One region of the Mycoplana sp. MJR14 genome, then DNA from elsewhere that is predicted to be linked to it. Evidence: predicted binding sites of a transcription regulator. Region 1 holds the regulator's gene; the other holds the start of a gene.
The links. Region 1 encodes LexA, which represses DNA repair genes until DNA is damaged. Its sites were predicted from a motif close to TGTTCNNNNTGTGTTCNG; they were not measured.

Region 1 (7,777 bases):
GCGCTCCAGCTCGATGGCGACCTCGAGCATCGGATCGTCCTTGATGCCGAGTTCGCCCAGGACCTCGTGCGTGGTCTTCTGCATGATGCGCGCACGCGGGTCGTAGTTCTTGTAGACGCGGTGACCGAAGCCCATGAGGCGGAACGGATCGTTCTTGTCCTTGGCGCGGGCGACGTATTCCGGGATCCGGTCGACGGTGCCGATCTCGGCCAGCATGTTGAGCGCAGCCTCGTTGGCGCCGCCGTGGGCCGGGCCCCAGAGGCAGGCGATGCCGGCGGCGATGCAGGCGAACGGATTGGCGCCGGAGGAGCCGGCCAGGCGCACCGTCGAGGTCGAGGCGTTCTGCTCGTGATCGGCGTGCAGGATGAAGATGCGGTCCATGGCGCGCGCCAGCACCGGATTGACCACATATTCCTCGCAAGGCACCGCGAAGCACATGCGCAGGAAGTTCGAGGCGTAGTCGAGATCGTTCTTCGGATAAACGAACGGCTGGCCGATGTGGTACTTGTAGGCCATCGCGGCGATCGTCGGCATCTTGGCGATCATCCGCAGCGAGGCGACCATGCGCTGGTGCGGATCGGTGATGTCGGTGGAGTCGTGGTAGAACGCCGACAGCGCGCCGACGCAGCCGCACATCACGGCCATGGGATGCGCGTCGCGGCGGAAGCCGGTGAAGAACCGCGACATCTGCTCGTGCACCATCGTGTGATGAGTGACGCGATAGTCGAAGTCGTCCTTCTGCGCCTTCGTCGGCAGTTCGCCGTACAGAAGCAGATAGCAGACTTCCAGGAAATCGCCGTGCTCGGCCAGTTGTTCGATCGGGTAGCCGCGGTGCAGCAGCACGCCTTCGTCACCGTCGATGTAGGTGATCTTGGATTCGCAGGAGGCCGTGGACGTGAAGCCGGGATCGTAGGTGAACGCGCCGGTCTGCTTGTAGAGCGTGCCGATATCCATGACCGAGGGCCCGATACTCCCGGTTCGCAGTGGCAACTCCACCGTCTTGTCACCGATTGTGACGTCCGCGCTCTTTCCCGTCATGAGGACCTCCATTGAATTAAGAGGGCACGGAGCGTGCCCGAACTTGGCGGTGCCGCTTTGCTAACCCATTTGCGACGCCCTGCCAAGCAGGACGAAAGGCATAGTTGTGCGATGCAAAATCGGACATTCCGGATGGCAATATCTACTCTTCCGCGCCAGTTGCAAGCAACTTGTGGGCGAGGCCGTGAAATTAGGGAGGGGGCATTCTTTCGCGGAATGCCGGCCAATCGGCCGCAAAATCGGGATTGCCTGACAAAATCTGAAGTTGCATTATCCGATGGTCTGACGCCGGGATCTTCGGGATGGGGGAGCGGACTGCCAGCGAGGTCGCACAACGGGCCGCAGCGCCGGAGGCTGCTTCGGCGACGACGCCGGCCGGGACCCTCGTCGCCCGGCCGTTTCCGGGCCTTTCCCGGCCGGCTTCCGGGCGGGCGATGGTGCTCCGGCTGGCCCCGGTGGCCGCCCGCGCACGATCGTCCTTCGCCGCGGCCTGGCAGCGGGAATGCGACTACGGCACGCCTTTCCTGTTCGTGCCCGTCGCGCTCGGGGCAGGGGGCTGGACATGGTACGCACTTCCCCGTGACCTCCCGCCGCTGCTGCTCGCAGCCATGCTGGTGGGAACCGTCATCCTGGCTGCCCGCTGGTGGCATCGTGGCGGCGTCCATTCCGTTGCGGCGCGCACCGGCTTTCTGTTCGTTGCCGGGCTGACGCTCGCGGCCATCGAGACGGCGCGGCTTTCGACCGTGCTGCTCGATCAGCCGGTGACGACCACACTTGCCGGACGCGTGCTGGCCGGCGAGGCGGACGACCGCGGGCGGATGCGCTATCGCATTTCTGTGCTCTCCACCGAGAAGCCGACGTTGCGCCGGCCGCCGGCCATCGTCAATCTCGTGGCGCGCAGCCGGCACGCGCCGATCTCGGTCGGGGAGGGCATCTCGGGGCGCGCGCGCCTCGGCCCGCCGTCGGGCGCAGCCTTGCCGGGATTGAACGACTTCGCCTTCGATGCATACTTCGCCGGTACCGGCGCGATCGGCTACTTCTATGGGAAGCCTGCAGCGACATCCTTGGCCGATGAGGACCGGGGGCGTTCCTGGCTTGCCGGCGCGCAGGAGACGATGGCAAGCTGGCGCGGGGCGCTGACGACGCGGATCCGCGACCGGATCGGCGGCGACGCAGGCGCCATCGCCGCCGCTCTCGTCACCGCCGAGCAGCGGGGGATCAGCCCGGCGACGGTCGAGGCGCTGCGCCAGGCGGGCCTTGCACATGTGCTGGCGATCTCCGGGTTGAACATGGTGCTGGCGGCCGGCACGTTCCTGGTCGGGGCGCGCCTGGCGCTGGTTCTTCTGCCCGGCGCGGCCGAGCGGTACCCGATCAAGAAGGTCGCCGCGGCAGGCGGTCTCGTCACCGTCACCCTCTACATCCTGATCTCCGGGGGCGCCGTCTCGGCCGTCCGTTCCTGGCTGATGATCGTCATCATGCTGCTCGCCGTCCTCGTCGATCGCTCCGCCATCAGCCTGAGAAACATCGCCCTGTCGGCGATCGTCATCCTGTCGGTCACGCCCTCGGCCGTCACCGGTCCCGGCTTCCAGATGTCCTATGCCGCGACCCTCGGGCTCGTGGCCGGCTATGCCGCCTGGCGGGACCGGGGTGCCACCGGCGACCGACCGGCCGCACGCGGTCGGCGGCTGACGCGGCACGCGAGCGGATTCGTCGCCGGCCTGCTGCTCACTTCCGTGATCGGCGGCCTTGCCACGCTCGCCTATTCCGTCGGTCACTTCCATCGGATTCCCGCCTACGGGCTTGCCGGCAATCTGCTCGCCATGCCGATCATCTCCCTCGTGGTGATGCCGATGGGGGTCGTCGCCATGCTGCTGATGCCGTTCGGCCTCGAAGGCATTCCCCTCGAGGTGATGGGAATGGGCATCGAAGCCATCATCGCCCTGGCGCATCTCGTGTCCGGTTGGGGCGGCGAGATCGTCACCGGACGCCTGCCGCCGCTTTCCTTCGCCCTCCTGGCCGCGGGTGGGGCGATCGCCTGCCTGTTCCGGACACAGATCGCAGCACTCGCCCTCCTGCCGCTCGTCGCAGGCGCCGGTCTGGCTTTCTTCCCGCCCGCACAGCCGGCGCCGCAAGTGCTGGTGTCCGAGGACGGAACGCTGGTGGCGCTCGTCCACGACCGTGAGGCTGCGACCAATCGCCGGCAGCCCCCGGGCTTCATCTACGATCAATGGCGGTATGCGCTTCGGCTTAAGGAACACCGGGCGCCTGCGACACTCGAAAGCGGGGAACGCGAGCGTGGGGGTATTGCAAGCTCAACAGCGGGCGGCCGAGCCACGGGGCCAACCGGTCGACAGGGCGACGGGCGATCGGTCGGTGGGCAATCGCCTGACAGGCAATCGGGTAACGGTAGATTGCGTGACGGGCAACTAGGCGAGGACAACTCCATATCGCCGCCCGAGGCTGCGGCATCCGGCCCCGGGGTCTCCGGGCGGTCTCCGGCCGGGGCCGGCACGATGGGCGGGGCGTTCGACGCGGCCTTCTCCCTGGCGGCCGCGCAGAAGCGCTTCGTCTGCCGCCGGCAGGCGTGGTGTGCCGGCGTCGCTGCCGCCGGCTGGCGGGTGATCTGGCTGGAGGATCCGATCCACCTGGCCGCGGCATGCGACAGCGCCGATATCGTGATTGCCCCGCGCCATCGCGGCGGACGCGCCTGCAGCAACGGAACCCCGTTGATCGGCCGGCAAAACCTGCGCCTGACCGGCGCCCTGGAGATCGCATCGACGGGCCCTGGTGGCGGGGCAGGGCGCGACATGTCCATCACGCCGGCCGTCGTCCAGATCCACCGCCCCTGGAACCGCCATCGCCTCTACGACTGGCGCTCCGACAGCTTCTGGGATCCGGACCGAACCCGCGGCGTCAATGATAGCGACGAATGAGACCGACCAGCTTGCCCTGGATCTTGACGCGATCGGGGCCGAAAATCCGCGTCTCGTAGGCCGGGTTGGCAGCCTCCAGCGCGATCGAGGCGCCCTTGCGGCGAAAGCGCTTGAGGGTCGCCTCCTCGTCGTCGACGAGCGCCACCACGATATCGCCGGGGTTGGCCGTTCCGGCATTGCGGATGATCACCGTATCGCCGTCGAGGATGCCCGCCTCGATCATCGAGTCACCCCGAACCTCCAGCGCGTAGTGCTCGCCGCCGCCCAGCATTTCCGCCGGCACGGAGATATCGTGGGTGTTGTTCTGGATGGCGGAGATCGGCACGCCGGCGGCGATCCGGCCCATCACCGGCACGGCAACGGAGCTCTCCGATGCCGGAGCCTGCGGCCGTTCCGGCGCCGGCTTTTCCTTGCCGAGGCTGCCTTCGATGACGGAGGGCGAGAAGCCGCGCCGCGCCTTCAGGCTAGGCGAATAGGCCTCCGGCAGCTTGATGACCTCCAGCGCGCGGGCGCGATTGGGCAACCTGCGGATGAAGCCGCGCTCCTCGAGTGCGGTGATGAGCCGATGGATGCCGGACTTCGACGCCAGGTCGAGCGCATCCTTCATCTCGTCGAACGACGGCGGAATTCCCGTCTCCTTCATCCGCTCGTGGATGAAGAGAAGCAGTTCCTGTTGCTTGCGGGTCAGCATGGCTCGTCACCCAGAATCGTGAAACAAATACGGAACAAACACTATCTGTTCCATTTGTGTTCCGCAAGTGGCTAAAATTCAGTGAATTCGACGCTCCGGACAGGCCATGTGGTGGGACGTTGACGGCCGCTGGCGAACGGCTATAAAGTCGCTGTGCGCCGCTCTGGGGTGTACAAGGCACCCGATGCCGACACAACTTGTCGCGCCGGGCCAATGGAAGAGTGTCCGAGTGGTTTAGGGAACCGGTCTTGAAATTCTATTTCGCCGGTCACTACTCATCCCAATTGATCCCAAAAACTCCCGTTTTTTCAGTGCATTGACGCCTATCTCGTATCGGCCCATACGGAATGATACGTGAACGTGCTACGGAGTTGAGTTGCAAAGATCGTAGCGGTGTGTTCTCTTTTCGTTCTTCAGCTGGCTACCAAGGTAACTCGACCGGAAGGAGACCGTTATAGGTGCGGCCAACTATGTCAGAGAAATGGAAATGGAGCAGTCCGCCGGCTCCGGCGGATCGCGCACCTCGAATCCGCCGGCCGGCGTGGACTGGTTAGTTCCACCACGCATAAACGGCACCGCGATGAATTCGTCGCTACTGAATGGCGAGCTGCCTGCGAAGTGTTGCGACAGGTATGCAGAGAAGCGGTGCTGGCAACCTTCCAAAGGATCCCCGATTAATAGATGTGACGCGCTCTTTCAAATTATCATGCTTGCCACAGAATACATCCAATGCTTGAAGAGCAAGTTGTTAAAGAATTGATTTTGTGCCATGATATAAAGTTGAAAGAAAATGGAGGGGGCAATGTGGAGAACTCGCATAGGTCCAATCAGTGGCGTTATTGCCTTGCTCCTGGTATTTTGGTTGGTTCCTGAAGTCGAATCGTATTTTGACGAACCTGCCGATGCGTCGCAGAACGATTGTGGCAAGAGGGGGCAGGCCGAAGACCCAATTTATAAGCCGCGGCCCTACTACGAGGGCAAGGTTCTCAATATTCGACTCACGGACGAGGGTAGCTTTGTCGACCGGTGTGAACTCACCAATGTTCTATTTGAGTTAAACTGGGATAGACCGAGACGGGCAGATAACGAGCCTCGTCCTATTGAGAGTTCCCACGCCACATCGTTGCCAAAGCTCGTCATTCTATACATTCATGGTTGGAAGCACGATGTCTCTGCGAGCGACTCCGACTATATTAATTTCCAAAATCTGATCACAAAACTCTCAGCCTCCAATCTCGGCGGAAAGCAGGTCCTTGGCATTTACGTTGGATGGAACGCTAAATCGAAGATTCCTCCTTTTGATCGTTTCCCGCTAGACAACATTACATTCTGGTCAAAGCAAACCATTGCTGACAGAATCGCTCAATCCGGGTCCGTATCCAAAATTGTCGGAGCAATTAGTTCGGTGCTGTCCGACAAATATTCCTCTGAAAATCAATTCATCGCGATCGGTCACAGTTTTGGATCAAGAATACTATTCTCCGCCACCAGTCAATCTTTTATATATAACGTCGCCAAGGCCCATCCTGGCTATCAGGGTGGTAGGTATGAATTGATCTCTGGCATCGCAAACGCCGTTATACTCCTAAATCCGGCCTTTGAGGCTTCTCGCTACGTTGCATTGGATGCAACTACTCGGTCCAAAGAGCGATTTTCGGATGCTCAGCAGCCTCTATTACTATCCGTTTCATCCGATGGAGATTGGGCGACGAGGTTTGCATTTCCAGCGGGACAGTGGCTCGCCCTTTACCGGGCAGAGACCCAGCGGACCACAATAGGTAATTTTCCAGATTTTAAAACACACACACTGGAACTGGCCGGCACTGGTATTTGTGAGCGCGCGGAAACTGATGGACTGTCTGAGCATTTCATCGCCGGGGGGCTATGCCTTTCTCGCGATAGTGTACCAAACAATCAGGACCAAGTAATTCAGGAGAGAAATCCTTTCCTAATTGCTCGCACTACGTCGGAGATCATCCAAAATCATAATGACGTCTGGAATGAGAGATTCTCCATGTGGCTCTTTGCATACATAAAAGAACTTGGGGATCAACAACGCCCGCGCCGGATGTGAACCGGAGCTTGCCATGAGGGGCGGCGCCTAGCTCTTGAATTTTCGGTCCCATTTTTCCGCAAGCTGCTCGGTCAGGGTCCAGATGTGATCCATACCCCAGCTCTGCTCATTGCCGGCATTCTGCTGGCGATGATGAGCGCGGTCGGGTGAACCGCACAGGGTTTGCCGGAGGCTCCAACTTCTGAGACAGTGGAGCCGATATGAGAAAGACAACGAACAAATTCTCACTGGAAGTCCGCGCCCGAGCAGTGCGGATGGTTTTGGATCACCAAGGCGAAAATTCCTCGCGATGGGCAGCGGAGTTGACGCAGCGTTGCAAGCGGCTATAAGCGCAACTCGGAAAACGAAATAGTTGCAAAGTGCGTAGCAACTGGCTTTTTCCGCACTGGATATCATGGGTGAAGCCGCTTTGATATAAATTAGATGGAAGAGTGTCCGAGTGGTTTAAGGAACCGGTCTTGAAAACCGGCGTGCGGGAAACCGTACCGTGGGTTCGAATCCCACCTCTTCCGCCAATGCCTTTGATTTTATTTGATATTTCCTGACAGTCATCGACCTGCGCCCTGAACCGCGCGCGGATGGAGGGGTGGACCTCGCCATCTGCCTTGGCTTGGCATCCTCCCGGCGATCGTCTTGCCATTTGCCGTTAGTGGCACTCGTCCCGATAGAATGCGATGCTGCTGATCTTTCCGATCGGAGGGATGGCGGTCATGGAACAGACGCATGCGGCCGAACTGGCGAAAGAGTATCTCCGCCTCGGTGGACGACGGCTCTCGAAGGTGGATGACAATCATGTCACCACCCGCATCTGGGAGCGCGAGACGCCCGAAGCAGAGGCCTTCTGGGCGAAGAACATCGAACCACTGGACGAACGTCATCAGCGGGAAGTGATCACGCTGTTGCCTTCCATCAGCGAAGTCTAGGGCAGGGGTGTTGTCTCACCCATTTGGGTTAGAGCTTTCGCTGCAGTTTCAGAGTGGTTCCTCAAACGGTCGCAGATGTTCGCGAGCCGTTCGAAATGCTTTAGCTGTTTATAAGGAA
Region 2 (7,777 bases), on a different contig from region 1:
GGGGTTGGGGGCCGACTGCCCCCTTGCCCATGATCCGCCCTTCGGGCACCTTCTCCCCGCAGGCGGGGAGAAGGACAGGAGGCGACGATGGCCGAGCCGCAGCACCCCCTCGAAGGCATCCTCGAGACCGCGCTCTACGCCGAGGATCTGGATGCGGCCGAGGCCTTCTATGGCGGGCTCCTGGGACTGGAGAAGATCACCCGCCAGGCAAGCCGGCACGTATTCTTCCGCTGCGGTGCGGGCGTGCTTCTGATCTTCAACCCGAAGGAGACGGTGGTGCCGCCGCCGCCGCAGGCTTTTCCGGTGCCGGTGCACGGAATGACGGGACAAGGTCACGTGTGCTTTCGCGCCGCGGCTGCGGCGCTTGATTTCTGGGCGGAAAAGCTGAAAGAAGCAGGGATCGCCATCGAGGCCGATTTCCGCTGGCCGAACGGCGCCCGCTCCATCTATTTCCGTGACCCGGCCGGAAACAGCCTCGAATGCGCCGAACCCGGCCTGTGGGGGCTGGACCCCGGGAAGCCGACCTGACAGGAACAGACATGCGCAAGCTCGATACCCGCACGATCGTCGTCGCCAGCCACAATGCCGGCAAGATCCGCGAGATCCGCGACCTGATCGGCCCGCTCGGCTTCACGGCCAAGTCGGCCGCCGACCTGAACTTCGTCGAGCCCGACGAGACCGGCACCACCTTCGAGGAGAACGCCGCGATCAAGGCGCTGGCCTCGGCGAAGGCGGCCGGCATGCCCGCGCTCTCCGACGATTCCGGCCTCGTCATCGATGCGCTCGGCGGAGCACCCGGCGTCTACACCGCCAACTGGGCGGAGAAGGACGACGGCAGCCGCGACTTCGCGATGGCCATGGGCAAGGTGGAGAAGGCGCTTTCGGAAAAGGGTGCGTCAGCACCTGCCGATCGGACCGCCCGCTTCGTCTCCGTCCTCTGCCTCGCCTGGCCGGACGGGCACACCGAAATCTTCCGCGGCGAGATCGAGGGCACGGTCGTCTGGCCGCCGCGCGGCAGCCAGGGCTTCGGCTACGACCCGATCTTCCAGCCGGAGGGCCATGGCGTCACCTTCGGCGAGATGAGGGCTGAGGAAAAGCACGGCTGGAAGCCCGGACAGGCGCAGGCCCTGTCGCACCGGGCCCGCGCCTTCAAGCGCTTCGTCGAAACCTGCCTGGAAGCTTGAAGTCGAACCGATGACGGCGGTCACTCCCTTTGCATCGAGACAGCCTGTCACCGGCGATCCACTGGATCCCGGCTTCGGCGTCTATGTGCATTGGCCCTTCTGTGCCGCCAAGTGCCCCTATTGCGACTTCAACAGCCATGTCCGCCACCAGCCGGTCGACCAGGACCGCTTCGTCGCGGCCTTCCTGGCGGAGATGGAGACGATGCGGCGGCTGACCGGTCCGCGCACCGTCACCAGCATCTTCATGGGCGGCGGCACGCCGTCGCTGATGCAGCCATCGACCGTCGATGCGATCCTTTCGGGCATCGCCCGCCACTGGCACATGCCCGGCGGCATCGAGATCACCATGGAGGCAAACCCCTCCAGCGTCGAGGCAGAGCGCTTCCGCGGCTACCGTGCCGCCGGCGTCAACCGCGTCTCGCTCGGCGTCCAGGCGCTCAACGACCGGGACCTGAAGTTCCTCGGACGGCTGCACGACGTCGAGGACGCGCTGAAGGCGATCCGGCTGGCACGCGAGATCTTCCCGCGCATGTCCTTCGACCTGATCTACGCACGGCCGAACCAGACGGTGGCGGAATGGGACGCGGAGCTGAAGCAGGCCGTCTCCTACGCCGTCGATCACCTGTCGCTCTACCAGCTGACGATCGAGGAGGGCACGCCCTTCTACGGCCTGCACAAGGCCGGAAAACTGGTGGTGCCGGACGGCGAGCAGTCGGCGATCCTCTACGAGGCGACGCAGGAGATCACCGCCCGCGAGGGCATGCTGGCCTACGAGGTCTCCAACCACGCCCGCCCGGGTGCCGAAAGCCGGCACAACCTCACCTATTGGCGCTATGGCGACTATGTCGGCATCGGCCCCGGCGCCCATGGCCGGCTGTCTGCGGGCGATGCCAAGATCGCGACCGCCACCGAGCGTCATCCGGAAACCTGGCTCGGCCGGGTCGAGGCGGAGGGCCACGGCATGGTCGACCGGGAGGTGCTGGCGCTGTCCGAGCAGGCCGACGAACTGCTGCTGATGGGATTGCGCCTGACCGAAGGCGTCGACCTCGCCCGCTGGCAGGCGCTCGCCGGCCGCGGCCCGGATCCGGACCGCGAACAGTTCCTGATCGACCACGGTTTCATCGAGCGCCTCGGCAATTCGCGCCTGCGCTGCACGCCGGCCGGTATGCTGATCCTGGATGCGGTGGTGGCCGACCTCGCCTGCTGAGGGGCGGTCAAGCTGCTGGAACGGACGCTGCCTCCGGTGAAGACGCCCGGGCGGGCAGGCCGGATCGGGACCGATCCCGATCCGCATCCGCTGCGCCACCACCGGTGTTTACGGGCGCTGCTGGCCGCACGCCGCACTGCCTGGCGCTCCTTCGCCGCCGTGCGCCGGCTTTTCGCCCGCACCGACGTCGATTCGTCTTGAACCCGCGATGAGCCGGCGGCATTCTCGCTCACTGGTTGTATTTCATATTGCGTACCGCTTGCGGAGAACCCACCTGCATGAGAAGCGTTCTGTTTCTGATCGTGCTGGCCGTCGCCCTGGCGATCCTGCAGATGGCCTATACCGCCGTGCAGATCGCCGCCTATGCCCGATATCTTCCGCCCAAGCTGGGCAGCGCGCGTTATCTGGCGGCGGGCTCGAATACCGGAATTCTCGATCTCCCCACGCAACTCCTGCGCTTTGAGGCCTGCGGTGCGGTCGTGTTCGAACTGGCACCGGATGCGATCGATGCGGTCAGACGCGACGGGCTGGCGTTTCTGGAGGGCGCGACACAGGGCGCCGCGCCGAGCCTGCGATACGCGCCGTGGCGACGGACGCCCGCGCCGAAGGAATGGTACGGCGACGGCGCCGTGGCCTCTTCGTTCCACTGCGCCAATCTCGGCCGCTCGTTTCGTCGCATGATCGGGGAAGGCAGCCGCGGCCCCGGAGGCTTCTACACCACCATGGCCGACGGACAGCTCTTCCTGCTGCCCGACGAAGGCATCCTTGCCGTCACCTATCAATGAGGATCGTCGCGACCGCGATGCCAAGCGATGCACCGCAACCGGTCGACCATCCGCAAACCCGGATTCGCAACCTTGCCGGCGCACCCGTACCCGGCTCAGCAACCGCAAAACAAAAAAGAGCCCGGGGCCTCGTGCTCCCGGGCTCAAGGGCCGCACCCCCAGGCGTGACGGATACTATTCGTTGATCAGCCGCTTGAGCAGTTCGATCTCGTGGCTCAGCTTCGTGTCGGAGGCGATCAGTTCCTCGATCTTGCGGACCGCGTGCAGCACGGTGGTGTGATCGCGTCCGCCGAAGCGGCGGCCGATTTCCGGGAAGGACCGCGGCGTCAGCGTCTTCGACAGATACATGGCGATCTGGCGCGGCATGACGACGACGCGCGTGCGCCGGCTGGAGACCAGTTCCTGGCGCGAGACGTTGTAGTGCTTGGCCACCACGCGCTGGATATCCTCGATGCGCACGCGGCGCGGCTCGCCGGCCCCGACCAGATGCGCCAGCAACTCATCGACGCGCTCGACGGTGAGGTTCGGCTCGAAGGTACGGCGGAACAGGAGCTGGTTGAAGGCGCCCTCCAGTTCGCGGCCGCTGGCGGTGATGCTGCGGGCGACATGGTTGAGGATCTCCGCCGGGATTTCCAGCGACGCATCCTCCAGGCGGGCGACCTCGAGGCGACGCTTGAGGATCTCCAGCCGCATCTCGTAGTCCGGCGCCTCCATCTCGATGGCCACGCCGCCCTGCAGGCGGGAACGGACGCGCGGATCGAGCGATTCCAGCTCCCAGGGGGCGCGGTCGGCAGCGACCACCACCTGCTTGGCGGAATCGAGCAGCATGTTCAAAAGGTGGCAGAACTCGTTCTGGATCGAATTGCCCTGCAGGAACTGCATGTCGTCGATGACGAGGAGATCGATGTTGCGCAGCGTCTCCTTCAAGGACAGGGCGTCGTTGTCGCGAATGGCCGTGGCGAAGCGCCACATGAAATACTCGGCCGTCAGGTAGACGACCCGCGGGCTGCGGGCGCTGGCGAGCGCCGCATTGGCAATCGCCTGCAGAAGATGCGTCTTGCCCAGTCCGACACTGGAATGGATGAAGAGCGGATTGAAGCGGACGGCGCTGGCGCCGGCCTCGGCGATCGTCTTGGCGGCGGCGAGCGCCACGCGGTTGGACGAGCCCTCGACAAAGGTGTCGAAGGTGTAGCGCGGGTCGAGCGGCGAGCCGAACAGCGGGCCCGGCGCCGGCTGGCGCTGCTGGGCCTTTTCGGTGACGCCTGCGGCGGCCTGCGCGACCGTCTGCGGACCGGCCAGGCGGCGGGTCTGGGACGCGGGCGCGGCCTCGGCAACGGCCGCAACCTCCTCGATACCGGCGCGCACGCCACGGGTGGCCGTCCGTACCAGGATCTCGACCTTCAGGATCTCCGGCTCTTCCTGCTGGAAGAGCGTGGTGATCAGCTCGAGATAGCGGTTGTTGATCCAGGATTTGAGGAAGGTCGTCGGCACCGAGAGCCGAACGACGGTCTTGGAGTAGGAATGGAGCTTCAGCCGGCCGAACCAGCTGGCATAGACGTCCTGGCCGACCTGCGCCTTGAGGCGCGCGCTGACCCGCTCAAAAAGCGCGTCATGCCGTGTCTCCGCTTTTTCGCCCGCCTTCTCGCTTCCGTCTGCGATTGCCCTCAGTGCATCTTCCCCGTTTGCATATGCACCGACAGACGTGGCCGTATTTGCTTGCATTGTGCCGCCTTTCAAGTTCAGTCGACGCACCGGCATTTCATGCCGGCGCCGCATGGTCCATCCTCAGCCGCCTCTGCCGGAGCCATCGGCAACGCGGACTCGGTTTCGCCGGTCGCATCGCCCCACTCCTGAACGCGACCAGCAAACAGGGGCCTCGACGCGCCGGCCGATGGCCAACCGTCTTGCGCCCATCCGGCAGCGCGAACTCCTCGTACAGATCGCGCGACCGTCATTCTCACTCATACTCACGCTCGTCCACCTGCCCCCTGCCGCCGTCCTCGCAACGACAACGGGCGAAGCAGGCCAACGGCAAAGTCTTACCGTTCCGGCCAAAACCCAATCGGGGTAGCCGGCCGCCTGCTTCAGGTGTCCGATGAACCGGAGCTATGCACTCCGCACAGGGGTGAAACATCCGCGCACCAGCCTTTCACGGCAGTGTTTGGCGTCTCGTCTACGCTTGTGTGTGCGCCCCCTGTGGAAGGCATTTAGGCAGGATCAAACGGCAAGATCAATGCCGAATTTTCAGCAAAATCGACGCACGGCCGTTGACTCCTTTGAGCCAATTTGTCTCGGAAACCGGGGGCCGCAAAAGAATCCATTATGAATCAATGGCTTTGTTTCGTCGGCTATTTCAACGAGAGCGGGAATCGAAAAAAATAATTATTTTCTTGACTCGCGGTCCGCCGCAATTGCCCCCACCCCAGGTGGCGGCCTCGCGCTCATCCTCTTATAAATATATGAATTTGCTGTCTTTTTTCTGTCATGCCGCTGACATGAGCCAGCCTTGCGCGTTAACCATAGCGGCACCAAAAACGCAAAGAAAAAGCCCGGCGAAAACGCCGGGCTCTATCAAAATCGCATAGCTACTGCTGCAAATCAGGCAGAAAGGGCTTTCACGCGATGAGCGAGTCGCGAAACCTTGCGGGAGGCCGTGTTGGCATGAACGACACCCTTGGTGGCTGCGCGCATCAGCTCCGGCTGTGCGGCCTTCAGTGCGGCGGCAGCTGCCACCGCGTCGCCGGCGGCCAGTGCCTCCTCGACCTTGCGGACGAAGGTGCGGACACGCGAGCGGCGAGCCTTGTTGATCTCAGTGCGGCGAGCGATCTTGCGGGTCGCCTTTTTCGCCGAAGTCGTATTGGCCATGGATGCCTCTCTTGAAACCGGACACGAACTCCGCCTTCGCCGTGCCGGGTCACTGCGACCTGTCATCCAAGCAATTCGGGAGCACTATCGGAAAACCTTGGAAGGGGCTTTCCAAACTGTGGGGCGGCGTATAGCGGGAATTGGCAGGCCCGTCAACGAGCAAATTGCAGAAATGCGGCGGCAATCCGAGCCGGACCGATTCAGAATGCGGGCTTTGCGCCGTCCGGCCGCCCCCGCCCGCTCGCCCGCCCCTGTCGGCCGCGCCCACGCACAGGGCCAACCTGGTTTGCCGACGAGCAACCGGCCGGGCGTTCCGGCGCCTGCATCGCCCCCTCGGCAACCGCCAGCCGACTCTGCGGCAGGCGCGCCGCCCGGCTCTTTTCGCCCGGCACAAGGTCGACAAATTGCCGCGGCTGTTCCGCCTCCACAACCGCTTACATCCTGCGCGGGAACAATTCGCGCGTTTGTTCGATAATTGTTCTTGTTATATTCTTTTTCTCGTGCCATGGTAGCAACCGTGACTTGAGGGCCGATCGAAGACAACCCCTGCGATGCGCCGGATCCGACCGCGCCGGCCGGCAGGCTCGGACGTCTCCATCCTCCTCCCTTTCGAGCGGCATGATGCCGGCCTATTTCGGGGTTTGTCATGGTGGCACGGGTAAGCACGGTAGCGTTTCAGGGCATCGACGGCGTTCCGGTCGACGTCCAGGTGATGGTGGCACCGGGGAAGATCGGGATGCAGATCGTCGGCCTGCCGGACAAGGCGGTCGCTGAAAGCCGGGAACGCGTGCAGGCCGCCCTGCATGCCTCGGGGCTCTCGCTGCCGGCCAAACGGGTGACCGTCAACCTTGCGCCGGCGGATCTGCCCAAGGAGGGGAGCCACTTCGACCTGCCGATCGCGCTCGGCCTGATGGCGGCGCTCGGCGCCATACCGGCCGATGCGCTGGAGGGCTATGTCGTCATCGGCGAGCTCAATCTCGACGGCACGATCGCCGCCATCGCCGGCGCCCTTCCGGCCGCGATCGGCGCCAACGCGCTCGGCAAGGGCCTGATCTGCCCGGCCGACAGCGGCGCGGAGGCCGCCTGGGCCGGCGCGCAGCTTGACATCGTCGCCCCGCGCAGCCTGATCGCGCTCGCCAACCACTTTCGCGGCACGCAGGTGCTGTCGCGCCCCGAGCCGGCGATCCGCGCCGCGCCGGCCGACCTGGCCGATCTCGCCGACATCAAGGGACAGGAGAGCGCCAAGCGGGCGCTGGAGGTCGCCGCCGCGGGCGGCCACAACCTCCTGATGGTCGGCCCGCCGGGATCGGGCAAGTCGATGCTGGCGGCCCGCCTGCCCTCCATCCTGCCGCCGCTGTCGCCGGCGGAACTGCTGGAGGTCTCGATGATCCATTCGATTGCCGGCCAGCTGGCCGGCGGCCGCCTGTCCGATCGCCGGCCCTTTCGCGCCCCGCACCATTCGGCGACCATGGCCGCGCTCGTCGGCGGCGGCCTGCGCGCCCGCCCGGGCGAGGCCTCGCTCGCCCATCACGGCGTCCTGTTCCTCGACGAGTTTCCCGAGTTCGCGCCGCAGGTGCTGGACGCGCTGCGCCAGCCGCTCGAATGCGCCGAATGCGTGATCGCCCGCGCAAATCACCGCGTCAGCTATCCGGCCGCGATCCAGCTGGTCGCGGCCATGAACCCCTGCCGCTGCGGCATGGCGGGTGAGCCGGGGCAATCCTGCCCGCGCGGCCCGC

Region 2: the regulator LexA is predicted to act here: its motif matches at 6,507-6,524, upstream of P0086_RS03755 (YifB family Mg chelatase-like AAA ATPase).

Annotation. Positions count from the first base shown of each region.
Region 1 is NZ_JARGEO010000006.1:160,090-167,866, reverse strand. It holds gene gltA (citrate synthase) at 1-1,038, opposite strand, end outside; gene P0086_RS16015 (ComEC/Rec2 family competence protein) at 1,341-3,971, shown strand; gene lexA (transcriptional repressor LexA) at 3,952-4,662, opposite strand; gene P0086_RS16005 (hypothetical protein) at 5,465-6,736, shown strand; tRNA gene P0086_RS16000 (tRNA-Ser) at 7,162-7,251, shown strand; gene P0086_RS15995 (hypothetical protein) at 7,447-7,659, shown strand.
Region 2 is NZ_JARGEO010000001.1:758,591-766,367, forward strand. It holds gene P0086_RS03725 (VOC family protein) at 88-528, shown strand; gene rdgB (RdgB/HAM1 family non-canonical purine NTP pyrophosphatase) at 540-1,184, shown strand; gene hemW (radical SAM family heme chaperone HemW) at 1,195-2,391, shown strand; gene P0086_RS03740 (hypothetical protein) at 2,670-3,176, shown strand; gene dnaA (chromosomal replication initiator protein DnaA) at 3,351-4,898, opposite strand; gene rpsT (30S ribosomal protein S20) at 5,775-6,041, opposite strand; gene P0086_RS03755 (YifB family Mg chelatase-like AAA ATPase) at 6,688-7,777, shown strand, end outside.